DNA from 2 places in the Streptomyces sp. NPDC006197 genome. Region 2 is predicted to be linked to the other one. Evidence: riboswitches for the same ligand, from Rfam matches in the RefSeq annotation. Region 2 holds a riboswitch; the other holds the start of a gene.
What was found. A riboswitch is a leader RNA that binds a small molecule or an ion and turns the genes downstream of it on or off. The one in region 2 is predicted to bind ZMP and ZTP.
Positions count from the first base shown of each region.

Region 1: linked by a shared signal. The riboswitch ahead of glyA (serine hydroxymethyltransferase) and the one ahead of ABZ318_RS11340 (tetrahydrofolate dehydrogenase/cyclohydrolase catalytic domain-containing protein) in region 2 are both predicted to bind ZMP and ZTP.

Region 1 is NZ_JBEXSZ010000062.1:10,211-17,070, reverse strand. Features, by position in the region: gene trpS (tryptophan--tRNA ligase) at 1-310, opposite strand, end outside; gene glyA (serine hydroxymethyltransferase) at 437-1,705, opposite strand; ZMP/ZTP riboswitch at 1,770-1,861, opposite strand; gene rocD (ornithine--oxo-acid transaminase) at 1,985-3,190, shown strand; gene ABZ318_RS20390 (glutathionylspermidine synthase family protein) at 3,249-4,433, opposite strand; gene ABZ318_RS20385 (hypothetical protein) at 4,449-4,739, opposite strand; gene ABZ318_RS20380 (hypothetical protein) at 4,849-5,685, shown strand; gene ABZ318_RS20375 (PLP-dependent aminotransferase family protein) at 5,710-6,860, opposite strand, start outside.
Region 2 is NZ_JBEXSZ010000026.1:31,059-37,918, forward strand. Features, by position in the region: gene ABZ318_RS11330 (SWF or SNF family helicase) at 1-1,367, shown strand, start outside; gene ABZ318_RS11335 (hypothetical protein) at 1,348-2,268, opposite strand; gene ABZ318_RS11340 (tetrahydrofolate dehydrogenase/cyclohydrolase catalytic domain-containing protein) at 2,589-3,443, opposite strand; ZMP/ZTP riboswitch at 3,472-3,579, opposite strand; gene ABZ318_RS11345 (GAF domain-containing protein) at 3,813-5,162, shown strand; gene ABZ318_RS11350 (aldehyde dehydrogenase family protein) at 5,207-6,730, shown strand.

The DNA of each region.
Region 1 (6,860 bases), on a different contig from region 2:
AACCGGTGAGGCAGTTCATGACCCAGCCGAGCTGCGCGTGCTCCGGGACGTGGCTCTGGACGAAGAGGGTGCAGCGCTCCGGGTCGAGGCCGGCGGCGAGCAGCTGGGCGGCGGCGAGCCGGGTGTTCGCCCGCAGCTCGGCCGGGTCCTGCGGCACCGTGATGGCGTGCAGGTCGACGACCATGTAGAAGGCGTCGTGGGTCTCCTGCAGGGCGACCCACTGGCGGACGGCGCCGAGGTAGTTGCCGAGGTGGAACGAGCCTGCCGTGGGCTGGATTCCGGAGAGCACGCGGGGACTGTCAGAGGCCATGCACATCATTCTCTCAGGTGCGGGAGGCGATCCCCGCCCGCCGGTGCGTGAGACCGGGAACACGGTGCGTCCCGGCGGCCCCGCGCTCCTGTGGACCGGGAGCGCGGGAGCCGTCGGGGCGGGCGGTCAGACCGGGAGGCCCGGGGCGGGGTGGGCGGCCATGAGGTCGGCGACCTCGGCGCGGACCGTGCGGAGGGTGTCCTCGTCGCCCGTGCCGGCGGCGGTGACGGCGCGGTCGATCCACTCGGCGACCTTCGCCATGTGGTCCGGCCCAAGGCCCCGGGAGGTGAGGGAGGGGGTGCCGATGCGGATGCCGGAGGGGTCGAAGGGCTTCCGCGGGTCGTAGGGGACGGTGTTGTAGTTGACGACGATCCCGGCCCGGTCGAGGGCCTTCGCGGCGATCTTGCCCGGGACCTGCTTGGGGGTGAGGTCGATCAGGATCAGGTGGTTGTCGGTGCCGCCGGAGACCAGGTCGAAGCCGCGGGCGAGGAGCGCCTCGGCGAGGGCCTTGGCGTTGGCGACGACGGCGTGGGCGTAGTCGCGGAAGGAGGGCAGGGAGGCCTCGCGGAGGGCGACGGCGATGGCGGCGGTGGTCTGGTTGTGGGGGCCGCCCTGGAGGCCGGGGAAGACGGCCTTGTCGAGGGCCTTGGCGTGCTCCTCGGTGGACATCAGCATGGCGCCGCGCGGGCCGCGGAGGGTCTTGTGGGTGGTCGTGGAGATCACGTCGACGTGGCCGACCGGGGACGGGTGGGCGCCGCCCGCGATGAGGCCGGCGATGTGGGCGACGTCGGCGACGAGGACGGCGCCGGACTCGCGGGCGATCTCGCCGAAGGCGGCGAAGTCGATGGTGCGGGGCAGTGCGGTGCCGCCGCAGAAGATGACCTTCGGGCGCTCCTTGAGGGCGAGGTCGCGGACCTGGTCGAAGTCGATGAGGCCGGTGTCTTGGCGGACGCCGTACTGGACGCCGCGGAACCAGCTGCCGGTGGCGGAGACGCCCCAGCCGTGGGTGAGGTGGCCGCCCATGGGCAGGGCCATGCCCATGACGGTGTCGCCGGGCCGCGCGAAGGCGAGGTAGACGGCGAGGTTGGCCGGGGAGCCGGAGTAGGGCTGGACGTTGGCGTGGTCGACGCCGAAGAGGGCCTTGGCCCGCTCGATCGCGAGGGTCTCGACCTGGTCGATGTTCTGCTGGCCCTCGTAGTAGCGGCGGCCGGGGTAGCCCTCGCTGTACTTGTTCTGGAGGACGGTGCCGGAGGCTTCGAGCACGGCGGCGGAGACGTAGTTCTCGCTGGGGATGAGGCGCAGGGTCTCGGCCTGGAGCCGTTCCTCGGCGCCGACGAGGGCGGCGAGCTCGGGGTCGGCGGCGGCGAGCGCGGGGTGCTGCTGCGGGGCGGTCATGGCGGTGTCCTCCGGGCGTTCGGCGGATCGGTCCCGGGGCGGGGTGCCGCACGGGACGGGGGTCCCGTGATACCCAGGCGAGCGGCACCTCGTGTTCGTGGAGCGCGCGCGGCTCCCCCGGGGTCGCTTCCCCGTACGCCAGTCGCCGTGCGTGTTTCCACAGTAGCTGGCGTGCCGCCGCCGAGGTTTCCCTGTCCGGCATCCGAGCGACGATAAGAAGGGGGCCACAGCCCCCTGGGGGACGAGCACTCCCCGAGCCGCAGGACGAACGGAGATCCCGTGTCGAGGACAGAAGAGGCGATCGCTTCCGCGGACGCGCACAGCGCGCACAACTACCACCCCCTTCCGGTCGTCGTCGCCTCGGCGGACGGCGCCTGGATGACCGACGTCGAGGGCCGTCGCTACCTCGACATGCTCGCCGGGTACTCGGCGCTCAACTTCGGGCACGGCAACCGGCGTCTGATCGACGCGGCGAAGGCGCAGCTGGAGCGGGTGACGCTGACCTCGCGCGCCTTCCACCACGACCGGTTCGCCGAGTTCTGCGCGCGGCTCGCGGAGCTGTGCGGCAAGGAGGCGGTGCTGCCGATGAACACCGGGGCGGAGGCGGTCGAGACGGCCGTGAAGACCGCCCGGAAGTGGGGGTACGAGGTGAAGGGCGTGCCGGACGGGCACGCGAAGATCGTGGTGGCGGCGAACAACTTCCACGGCCGGACGACGACGATCGTGAGCTTCTCGACGGACCACGAGGCGCGGGACCACTACGGGCCGTACACACCGGGGTTCGAGATCGTGCCGTACGGGGACCTGACGGCGATGGAGGCGGCGGTCACCGAGAACACGGTGGCCGTGCTGCTCGAACCGATCCAGGGCGAGGCGGGGGTCCTGGTCCCGCCGGCCGGCTACCTGGCGGGGGTGCGGGAGCTGACGCGCCGGCGGAACGTGCTGTTCATGGCGGACGAGATCCAGTCGGGCCTGGGCCGGACGGGGCGGACGTTCGCGTGCGAGCACGAGGGCGTGGTGCCGGACGTGTACGTCCTGGGGAAGGCGCTGGGCGGCGGGGTGGTCCCGGTGTCGGCGGTGGTGGCCGACCGCGACGTGCTCGGGGTGTTCCGGCCCGGCGAGCACGGTTCGACGTTCGGCGGGAACCCGCTGGCCTGCGCGGTGGCCCTGGAGGTCATCGCGATGCTGCGGACGGGCGAGTTCCAGGAGCGGGCGGCGGAGCTGGGCGAGCACCTCCACGCGGAGCTGGGGCTGCTCGTGGGCGGCGGCGCGGTGGAGGCGGTGCGCGGGCGCGGGCTGTGGGCCGGGGTGGACGTCGTGCCGTCCAGGGGCACGGGGCGGGAGATCTCGGAGAGGCTGATGGAGCGGGGGGTCCTGGTGAAGGACACGCACGGGTCGACGATCCGGATCGCGCCGCCGCTGGTGATCTCGAAGGAGGACCTGGACTGGGGGCTGGAGCAGCTGAGGTCGGTGCTGTCGGCCTGAGGCCCGGGACGGCGCCCCTGCCGGGGCGGCGGCCCCGGCCGTACCGGGGCGGCGGCGGTCACAGGATCACGTGCGGGAGGAAGCGGGCGTATTCGTCGGTGACGAGGCCCGTCGACTCCCGGATGCCCAGCCCCGCCGCCTCGTCCTCCACGACCCACGCCCCCAGCACCACCCGGTTGCCGTCGAAGTCCGGCAGGGGGGCCAGCTCCTGGTAGCAGCAGGCCTCCCCGTCCCGTACGAAGGGTGCCGTGCCGGCCTCGTGCAGGGTGACGCCCGCGCCCTCGCGGCCGAGCAGCGGCTTGGCGACCCAGCCGGTGGTGGAGGCGAGTTCGCGCGGCCCGTCGAGGTAGGCGGGCAGGAGGTTGGGGTGGCCGGGGTTCAGCTCCCACAGGATCGCGAGGAGTGCCTTGTTGGAGAGCAGCATCTTCCAGGCGGGTTCGATCCAGCAGGTCGTGCCGGTGCCGCCGCCGTTGTCGAGGGTGGCGAGGACGTGCGGGCCGAAGCGGTCGGTGGTCAGCCACTCCCACGGGTAGAGCTTGAAGCAGCTGCGGATGAAGCGGAGCCGGTCGTCCACGAAGCGGCGCGAGAGCCGGTCCCAGCCGATCCGTTCGACGGAGAGCGCCTCGGTGTCGAGTCCGGCCTGTTGGGCGGTCTCGCGCAGGTACGCGACCGTCATCAGGTCCTCGCCGAGTTCGTCGCCGTCCGAGTGTGCGAAGTGGACGGGGCCGGGCGGGAGGAGGTGGGCCTGGCGCTTCCAGGCGTCGACGAGCCGCTCGTGGAGGGAGTTCCACTGGTCGGCGCCGGGGAACCGCTCCTCCATCCAGAACCACTGGGGGCTCGCCGCCTCCACCAGGGAGGTGGGGGTGTCGGCGTTGTACTCCAGCATCTTGGCCGGTCCCGTGCCGTCGTAGCGCAGGTCGAAGCGGCCGTACAGGGAGGGGAGTTCGGCCCGCCGCCGCCAGGACTCGGCGACCAGCCCGGCCAGCTTCGGATCGGTGATCCCGAGCTCGGCGAAGCGGTCGTGCTCGACGATGTGCGCGGCCGCCGTCAGGCACAGCGCGTGCAGTTCCTCGACGACCTCTTCCAGGGCCTCGACCTCGGGCAGCGAGAAGGAGTAGTACGCGCTCTCGTCCCAGTACGGGCGCAGCGAGCCGTCCGGGTAGCGGGTCAGGGGGTAGACGAGTCCCTGTTCCTCGACCGTCCGCTGCCAGTCGGGCCGGGGCTCGATGGTGTGGCGTTCCACGGTGCCGTGCCCGTCTCAGCCGCCGCCGGTGCCTGAGCAGCCGAAGCCGCCGCTGTCGACCGCGGTCTTGTCGAAGCTGCCGCCGCTGACGCGCTTGTCGCGGACGGATCCGCCGTAGTAGTACGCGCCCCGGGTGGTGCTGTCGTCGTCGCTTCCGCCGCCGCTCTCGCACCGGTAGCTGGGCAGTTCCTCCCGGGTCAGCGGGTCCACGCACCTCCGGTCCGGCTCCGAACCGCACGCGGTGATCGTCGCCGCGAGCACACCCATCCCGCCGAGCACCACCGTGCTCGACCTCAGCCTGCGCATGTCCGTCGCTCCCCTTCGCTGTCGCGAACCCGTCACGTCCGTCGCGACCGCACAGTGTAGGCCGGTGTTTTCCGGCCTCACCCCCTAGAGTCGTTTCGTGCTATTCGGGATGATGTGCGCGCTGGCCTCGTCCGTCTGCTTCGGCGCGGCATCGGTGCTCCAGGCGATGGGGGCCCGCGCCGCCGAGCCGGGGACGGGGGGCGGCGTCGATGTCGCGCTGATGGGGCGGGCCCTGCGGCAGTGGCGCTATCTCGCCGGTCTCGGGATGGACGGTCTGGGCTTCGTCCTGCAGATCGTGGCCCTGCGGACGCTGCCCATCTACGTGGTGGGCGCGGCCCTCGCCGCGAGTCTGGCGGTCACGGCGGTCATCGCCTCCCGGGTGCTGAAGGTGCGGCTGAGCCGGGTGGAGTGGGCGGCCGTGGCCGTGGTCTGCGCGGGGCTCGCGATGCTGGCGCTCGCCTCCGGCAAGGAGGGCCACCGGGACGGCTCGGCGACGCTGGACTGGGTGCTCCTCGGGATCTCCTTCGGGGTCCTGCTGGTCGGCGTGGTGGCGGGCCGGCTGCCGGTGCGGTCCCGTGCGCTCGTCCTGGGGCTCGGGGCGGGTGTCGGCTTCGGGGTGGTGGAGGTGGCGGTCCGGCTGATCGACGGCGTCGACTTCGCCGATCCCGTCTGGTACGCGCTCCTCGTCGGCGGCGGGGCCGCGTTCGTCCTGCTGACCTCGGCGCTCCAGCGCGGCTCGGTGACCACGGCGACGGCGGGCGCGGTGCTCGGCGAGACGATCGGGCCCGCGATCGTCGGGGTGGCCTGGCTCGGGGACCGCACGCGGGACGGGCTCGGCTGGCTGGCGATCGCCGGTTTCGCCGTGGCGGTGGCGGGCTCCCTGACCCTGGCCCGTTTCGGCGAGGCCCCGGCACCGGTCTCGGCCCCGGAGTCCGCCACGCCGTAGCGGCCCTTCACGTCGTAGCGGCTCTTACGGCAGCACCCCGCACAGGGCCCGGAGGGCGCCCTGCCAGCCGCTGTCGGGGGGTGTGGCGTAGCCGACGACGAGGCCGTCGAGGGTGGGCGGCACCGCGGGGCGGCGGAACCGGTTGACGCCCTGGACGGCGAGGCCGCGCCAGGCGGCGGCCCGCAGGGTGGCCTGCTCGGCGCCGGGCGGGAGGGTCAGGACGGCGTGGAGGCCGGCCGCGATCCCGCTGACCCGGGTCTCCGGCGAGTGGGCGGCGACGGCCGCCACCAGCTGGTCGCGGCGGCGCCGGTAGCGCAGCCGCATCGCCCGCACGTGCCGGTCGTACGCCCCGGAGCGCAGGAACTCGGCGAAGGCCAGCTGGTCCGGCGCGCTCGACGACCAGTCCACGGCTCCCTTGGCCGCCGCCACCTCCCGCGCCAGCTCCCGCGGCAGGACCATCCAGGCGAGGCGGAGCCCGGGCGCCAGGGACTTGCTGGCGGTGCCGAAGTAGACGACGCGGTCGGGGTCGAGGCCCTGGAGGGCGCCGACCGGCTGCCGGTCGTAGCGGAACTCCCCGTCGTAGTCGTCCTCCAGGACGAAGCCGCCGGAGGCGCGCGCCCAGTCGACGACGGCCGCCCGCCGGTCCGGGGGCAGGGCGCCGCCCAGCGGGTACTGGTGGGCGGCCGTCATGAGGACGGCCCCGCATCCGTCGAGGCCGGCCAGCTCCTCGGTCCTCGTGCCGCGCTCGTCGAACCCCAGGGCGGGGGTGCCGAGTCCGGCCCGGCGCAGGAGGTCGTCGTGGAGCCACAGTCCGTACGACTCGACGGCCACGTCCCGTACGCCCCGGGCCCGCAGCACCTCGCCGATCAGCGTCAGGCCGTGCACGAAGCCGGCGCAGATCACGATCCGCTCGGGCCGGGCGTGCACGCCCCGGGCGCGGGCGAGGTACTCGGCGAGCGCGGTGCGCAGTTCGGGCCGGCCGCGCGGATCGCCGTACCCGAAGGCCTCGTTGGGGGCGTCGGTGAGGGCCCGGCGGTACGCCTTGAGCCAGTCGGCGCGCGGGAAGGAGGCGAGGTCGGGGGTGCCGGACTGCAGGTTGTGCACGAGTGCGGCGGTCCGGCCGCGGCCGGTGCCGGACGGCGGCGACGGCGGGGCCGGCGGCTCCGGGGGGCGGG
Region 2 (6,860 bases):
ACGGGGACGACGAGCGGACCTTCGAGGCGCTCCCACCGGCGCACGGCGGCGGGTTCACCCGCACCTGGTGGGGACGGGCCTGGTTGAAGGCCCTGGAGGACACGGCGCTCGACGGGCGACAGCTCAAGGCGGGACGCCGGCACGCGCGCGCGGGGGCGGTGGGCGCCGTCTCGGTGCGGCCCGGCCGGATCACCGCGATGGTCAAGGACCGCGACGGCACGGCGTACCGCGGCGACGTGCTGGTGCGGGAGTTCTCCGAGGAGCAGTGGGAACGGCTCCTCGACCTCGCCGTGGGCAGCGCGGGCCACATCGCCGCGCTCCTCGACCGCGAGATGCCGCCGCACCTGGTGGAGGACGCGGCGGCGGCCGGGCTCGACCTGCTGCCGGGCATCGGGGACCTCGACGCGGAGTGCGGCTGCGAGGCCTGGGACCACTGTCCGCACACGGCGGCGCTCTGCTATCAGGTCGCCCGCCTCCTCGACGAGGACCCCTTCGTGCTCCTGCTGATGCGCGGACGGGGCGAGCGCCTCCTTCTGGAGCAGCTGCAGGCGCGCAGTGCCGCACGGGCGGCCGCGCCGTCCGCGCGTGGCGGGGCGGGGACCGGCGGCGCGCCGGGCGGCAGGACCGAAGAAGCCGGCGGGATGCCCGGCGTGTCGGCCGAGGAGGCGTTCGCGGCGGGTTTCCTCGTGCCGCCGCTGCCCGCCCCTCCGGTCGCCCCGGCCGTGCCGGGTCGGCCGCCGTCCCTGGACACGGACACGCCGCCGGAACCGGGGGTCGACCCCGCGGCCCTCGAGTTCCTCGCGGCCGACGCGGCGGCACGCGCGCACCGGCTGCTCGGCGAGTTGACGAGCGGCGGGGGCACGGCCGCTCCGGGCGGAGCGAGCCTGCCGCGTCTGCCCCTCCTGACGGTCGCTCAGGACGCGGTACGACTCGCGGCGGGCGCCCCCGCTCCCTCGATCGCGGCACGGCTCGCCGACGGCTCGGGCAGGTCGCGGGCGGAGCTGGAGCCGGCCACGCGCGCGTGGCGGTTCGGCGGCGCCGCCGCCCTCGCCGTACTGGACGAGGAATGGACGCCGGACGCCGAGGCACTGGAACGGGCCGCGGTCCGGCTCGCCGGGGCGTGGGCGGAGGACGATCGCCCGGCGCTGCGGCGCGCGGGCGGCGCACGGTGGACGGCCGTGGGCGCCGATGCGCAGCTGCGGCTCGGCGAGGACGGGCGCTGGTGGCCGTACCTGAAGGCCGGGGCCCGCTGGTCCCCGGCCGGCCCGCCGGACCACGACCCGGCGGCGGCCCTGGCGACGGCGCTCGCCGCTGGTGCCGGTGAAGCCGGTGCCCCCGGGCCCGGTGCTATTGGAGCCGGTGGCTGAGCGTGCCGCTGGTGGCGGCCAGGCTGCAGGCGACGGTGTCCTCGCCGAGGAGGAAACTCGTCCGGTACGGGTACTGGACGAAGGTCGTCCAGCGCGTGCCGAGCGGCTGCCGGGCGGCCTTGCGGCGAAGCGGTTCGCGGCAGAGCACGGTGGCCGCCTCGCGTACCGCCTCATCGGTGGCGAAGGCGCCGACCAGACGGGGGCGGGCAACGAGTTCGCCCTGGTGCGGCGTGTCGCAGCGCCGCCGGAGGGCGGTGCCGGGCGCGTCGCGGTCGATGTCGAAGCAGTCGCCGACGCGCAGCGCCTCGTAGGAGACGGGTCGCTCGGGCGCCGGAGCGCCCGTCGGGCGACCGGACGGGGTGGCGCCGGGGGCGGGGGCGGTGCTCCGGGACCGGGAAGGGACCGGTGACGTACTGCCCTGCTGATGCCTGGCTCGGTCCCCGGCTGCCGTTCGCTGCGGCGTGGCGCTCGTCGTCGTGGAGTTCGCGGGCGTTCCAACGCTCGGCGTGTCGGCCTCCCCCGCTCCGGCCGTCGCGGTGGGGGCGGACTGTCCCGGCTCGCCGGTGACGACGGGGGACGGCGTGCCGACCGGGTCCCCGCCCGGTGGGCCGTCGGCGAGTCCGCCGCCTGCCGCCCCGCCCCGTGCGGTCAGGAATGCGCCGGCCACCAGGGCGGCCGTGAGCAGCGGCACGAGCGGCACGCCGAACCAGCGGGCGCGCCGCGCCGCCGGTCCCGGCCGGGCCGCGCCGAGCCGCACGAAGCGGGCCGACCACGCGGACTCGGCAGCGGTCGCGAGGCGCTCGACCGCGAGGGACTCGATCGGACGGCGCAGGGCGGAGTCGGGTGCGGTCGAGCCGGGTGCGGTCGAGCCGGTCGGGTTCGGACTCGTCGAAGAGACCATGCCAGTGGGACCCGGGTCAGTCGGATCCATCCCAGTCGGATCCGTCTCAGTCGGATCCGTCTCAGTCGGATCCGTATCGGTGGAAGTCGACGAGCCCGTATCGGTATCGGTGGGACGGGACGGGCCCGGGCTGCCCGGTCCGGGCGGCGGAGTGGCGGTCGGCGGGTGGGACACAGGGATCAGGTTCGCCGTTCGGCGGCGGCGCGGCCAGCTTTCACCGGCCGCCGGGCTCGACCTGTACAGAATCGTGACGATCGCCGACCGCGCGCGCTCGCACCCCCACCGCTCCACCGTCATCGCCACCGCCCGGTCACAGCCGTCTACAGGCCGAGCTGGCGCTCCGCGCCCTCGACCGTCTGGGCGAGGAGCACGGCGATGGTCATGGGGCCGACACCGCCGGGGACCGGGGTGATGAGGGAGGCGCGCTCGGCGGCCGACGCGAAGTCGACGTCGCCGATGTTGCCCGGGTTGTAGCCGGCGTCGATGACGACGGCGCCCGGCTTGATGTCCTCGCCCTTGATGAAGTTCGGCTTCCCGACGGCGGCGACGAGGACGTCGGCCCCACGGACCACCGAGGAGAGGTCCTGGGTGCGGGAGTGGCAGTAGGTGACGGTGGCGTCGCGGCCGAGGAGGAGCAGTCCGGCCGGCTTGCCCAGGATGGCGCTGCGGCCCACGACGACGGCGCGCTTGCCGCTGAGTTCGACGTCGTAGGCGTCGAGGAGGCGCATGATGCCGCCGGGCGTGCAGGAGACGAAGCCGGGCAGCCCGAAGCCCATGGCGGCGAAGGAGGCCATGGTGACGCCGTCGACGTCCTTCTCCGGGGCGATGGCCTCGAAGGCGGCGCGCTCGTCGATGTGGGGGCCGACCGGGTGCTGGAGCAGGATGCCGTGGACCTCGGGGTCCTCGGACAGGGCGGTGACCGCGGCGACGAGCTCCTCGGTCGTCGTCTCGGCGGGCAGTTCGACGTGCTTGGAGCGGATTCCGGCCTTCGCGCAGCGGTTCTGCTTCATCTTCACGTACGTGACGGAGGCCGGGTCCGCGCCGACCAGGACGGTCGCGAGGCACGGCGTGACGCCGGTGCGGCGGGTGATCTCGGCGGCTCGGGCGGCGGTCTCCTCGACCGTACGGCGGGCGAGGGCCGTGCCGTCCATGAGGGTGGCGGTGCTGGTGGACATGGAAACTCCTGGGCGTCGTCTCTGACCGGTGGTTCGCCCAGGCGCACGGCATCGGCACGGTCGCGCCGTTGCGGCACGCTCCGCCGGGCCGCTCCCCGGTGGTGATCCACCTCAAGCGCCAGTCACGGCCCGGACCCCACTCTACGTGAGCGGCGGGGGGCCGGTCCCGGACAGGGTGCGCATGCCGTGGTGCGAGGTGGCTTGTCGGGCGCCCGCGGGCGCACCACGATGAGCGCGACGGGCCGGGACGACCTCGACGAGGAGGCCGAGTTGAGCGATGCGTGGATGGCCGTGGAGCCACGGCCGGAACGGGCACCGGCGGCGGGTCCGGGAGCGGAAGCGACTCCCCGCCCGAAGGTGGGCCGGGGTGTGACGACCACCGGGAGTGCACCGGCAGACCGGGGCACGGGCACCGGCCGAGGCTCCGACGGACACGCGGGCACCGGCCGAGGCGCCGACGAACGCACGGGCGCCAACGGGGGCACACGCACGGACGCCCACCGGGGCACGGACGCGGACCTGCCCGTCCGGCAGGCCCGCCCGCTGGTGGCCGCGTCCTGGCGCCGGTCCGTACGCGCGCGCGTGAGCCCTGACGGGGCGGCGCGGGTGGAACTGGACGAGGACGAGCTCGCCGCGTGCCGGGAAGCCCATCCCCTCTCCGCGGCGATGCCGGTGATCCGGGAGCTGATGGGGGCGTACGCGACGGACGGCGAGCATCTTCTCGCGGTCTGCGACGCCGCCGGACGCATGCTCTGGGTCGAAGGGCACCCGGGCACCCTGCGCAGGGCCCGGGGGATGAACTTCGTCGCCGGGGCCCGCTGGTCGGAGGCGGCGGCCGGGACGAACGCGCCGGGCACCGCCCTGGCCGTCGACCGGCCGGTGCAGGTCGTCGCCTCCGAGCACTTCCGGCGTCCGGTGCGGGCGTGGACCTGTGCCGCGGCCCCCGTGCACGACCCGCACAGCGGGCGCGTGATCGGCGCGGTCGACATCACCGGCGGGGAGCGACTCGCGCACCCGCACAGCCTCGGTTTCGTCCAGGCGGTGGCCCGCGCGGCCGAGTCCCAGCTGGCCCTGCTCGGACCGGCCCCGGACCCGGAGCGGGTCAGGCTGTCGGCGCTCGGCCGGGACGAGGCGGTGCTCTCGGTGGGCGGGCGGCGGCTGCGGCTGAGCCGTCGTCACAGCGAGATCCTGGTGGTCCTCGCACACCGGCCGGAGGGGGTGGGCGGCGACGAACTCCTCACCCTCCTGTACGAGGACGGGTCGGTCACGCCGGTGACGCTGCGGGCGGAGCTGTCCCGGCTGCGCGCGCTGCTCGGTCCCGACGTGCTGCGATCGCGGCCGTACCGGCTCGCCGCGCCCGTGGACGCGGACTTCGCGACGGTCGACCGGAAGCTCGCGTCGGGGGCCGTCGCGGCGGCGGCCGGGGAGTACGCGGGCCCGTTGCTCCCCGCGTCGACCGCGCCCGGGGTCGTACGGCTGCGGGAGCGGCTCGCGGACCGGCTGCGGGCGGCGCTGGTGGACCGGGCCGATCCCGGGCTGCTCGCCGACTGGGCGTACAGCGCGTGGGGCGAGGACGACGTGGTGGTCTGGCGGGCGCTGTGCGCGGCGGTGCCGGCGCCGCAGCTTCCTCCCGTACGGGCGAGGCTCGACTCCCTGGAGGCGGAACTGTCCGCCGGTGCAACGGACTTGCAACGTACGGTTCATCACACTCGGACGTGAACGCCGGTCAGGGACGGCCGGCGCGTCCGAGGGAGGCCATGCCCATGACCCGTTACGCCGCACCCGGTACCGAGGGCGCGCTCATGTCGTACCAGGCCCGCTACGACCACTGGATCGGCGGCGAGTACGTCGCCCCGGCGGGCGGCCGCTACTTCGAGAACCCCAGCCCGATCGACGGCCGCCCCTTCACGGAGGTCGCGCGCGGCACCGCCGAGGACGTGGAACGCGCCCTCGACGCGGCGCACGCGGCGGCCCCGGCATGGGGGCGGACCGCGCCGGCGGAGCGGGCGGCCGTCCTGCTGCGGATCGCGGACCGCATGGAGAGCAACCTCGAGGCGCTGGCGGTCGCCGAAACGTGGGACAACGGCAAGCCGGTCCGGGAGACGCTCGCCGCGGACATCCCGCTCGCGATCGACCACTTCCGCTACTTCGCGGGGGCGCTGCGGGCCCAGGAGGGCGCGCTGAGCGAGATCGACGACGACACCGTGGCGTACCACTTCCACGAGCCGCTGGGCGTCGTCGCGCAGATCATCCCGTGGAACTTCCCGATCCTGATGGCGGTCTGGAAGCTGGCCCCGGCGCTGGCCGCGGGCAACGCGGTGGTCCTCAAGCCGGCCGAACAGACCCCGGCCTCGGTGCACTTCTGGCTGAGCCTGGTCGCGGACCTGCTGCCGCCGGGTGTACTGAACGTCGTCAACGGCTTCGGGGAGGAGGCCGGCAAGCCGCTGGCATCCAGCCCGCGCGTGGCGAAGATCGCCTTCACGGGCGAGACGACGACAGGCCGACTGATCATGCAGTACGCCTCCGAGAACCTGAAGCCGGTCACGCTCGAACTCGGCGGCAAATCACCCAACATCTTCTTCGACGACGTCTCGTCGGCCGACGACGACTTCCGCGACAAGGCCCTCGAAGGCTTCACGATGTTCGCCCTCAACCAGGGCGAGGTCTGCACCTGCCCCTCGCGCGCCCTCGTCCAGCGCGGCCACTATGCCGACTTCCTGGAAGCGGCGATCGCCCGCACGGAGAAGATCGTCCCGGGCCACCCCCTGGACACCGACACGATGATCGGCGCGCAGGCCTCCGCCGACCAGCTCCGCAAGATCCTCTCCTACCTGGAGATCGGCCAGAAGGAGGGCGCGAAGATCCTGACGGGCGGCCAGATCGTCGAACACGGTGGCGAGTTGGCGGGCGGCTACTACGTACAGCCGACCGTATTCGAGGGCGACAACCGCATGCGGATCTTCCAGGAGGAGATCTTCGGCCCGGTGGTGGCGGTGACCTCCTTCACCGACTTCGACGACGCGATCCACACGGCCAACGACACGCTCTACGGCCTCGGCGCCGGCGTCTGGACCCGCGACACGAACACCGCCTACCGCGCGGGCCGCGCGATCCAGGCGGGCCGCGTCTGGACGAACTGCTACCACGCCTACCCGGCCCACGCTGCCTTCGGCGGCTACAAGCAGTCGGGCATCGGCCGCGAGACCCACAAGATGATGCTGGAGCACTACCAGCAGACGAAGAACATCTTTTGTAGCTACTCCCCGAAGGCAGTGGGGTTCTTCTAGCGTCCCAAGTCTGGATGCCGACACGGAAATTGCTCACCAGGGCCGGCCGAGATAACTGCTCTGGTTCGTCACGTCACGTAGTCGAATCGGCCGCCCAGCTCACACCTGCGGACCAGTCACGGACCAGATT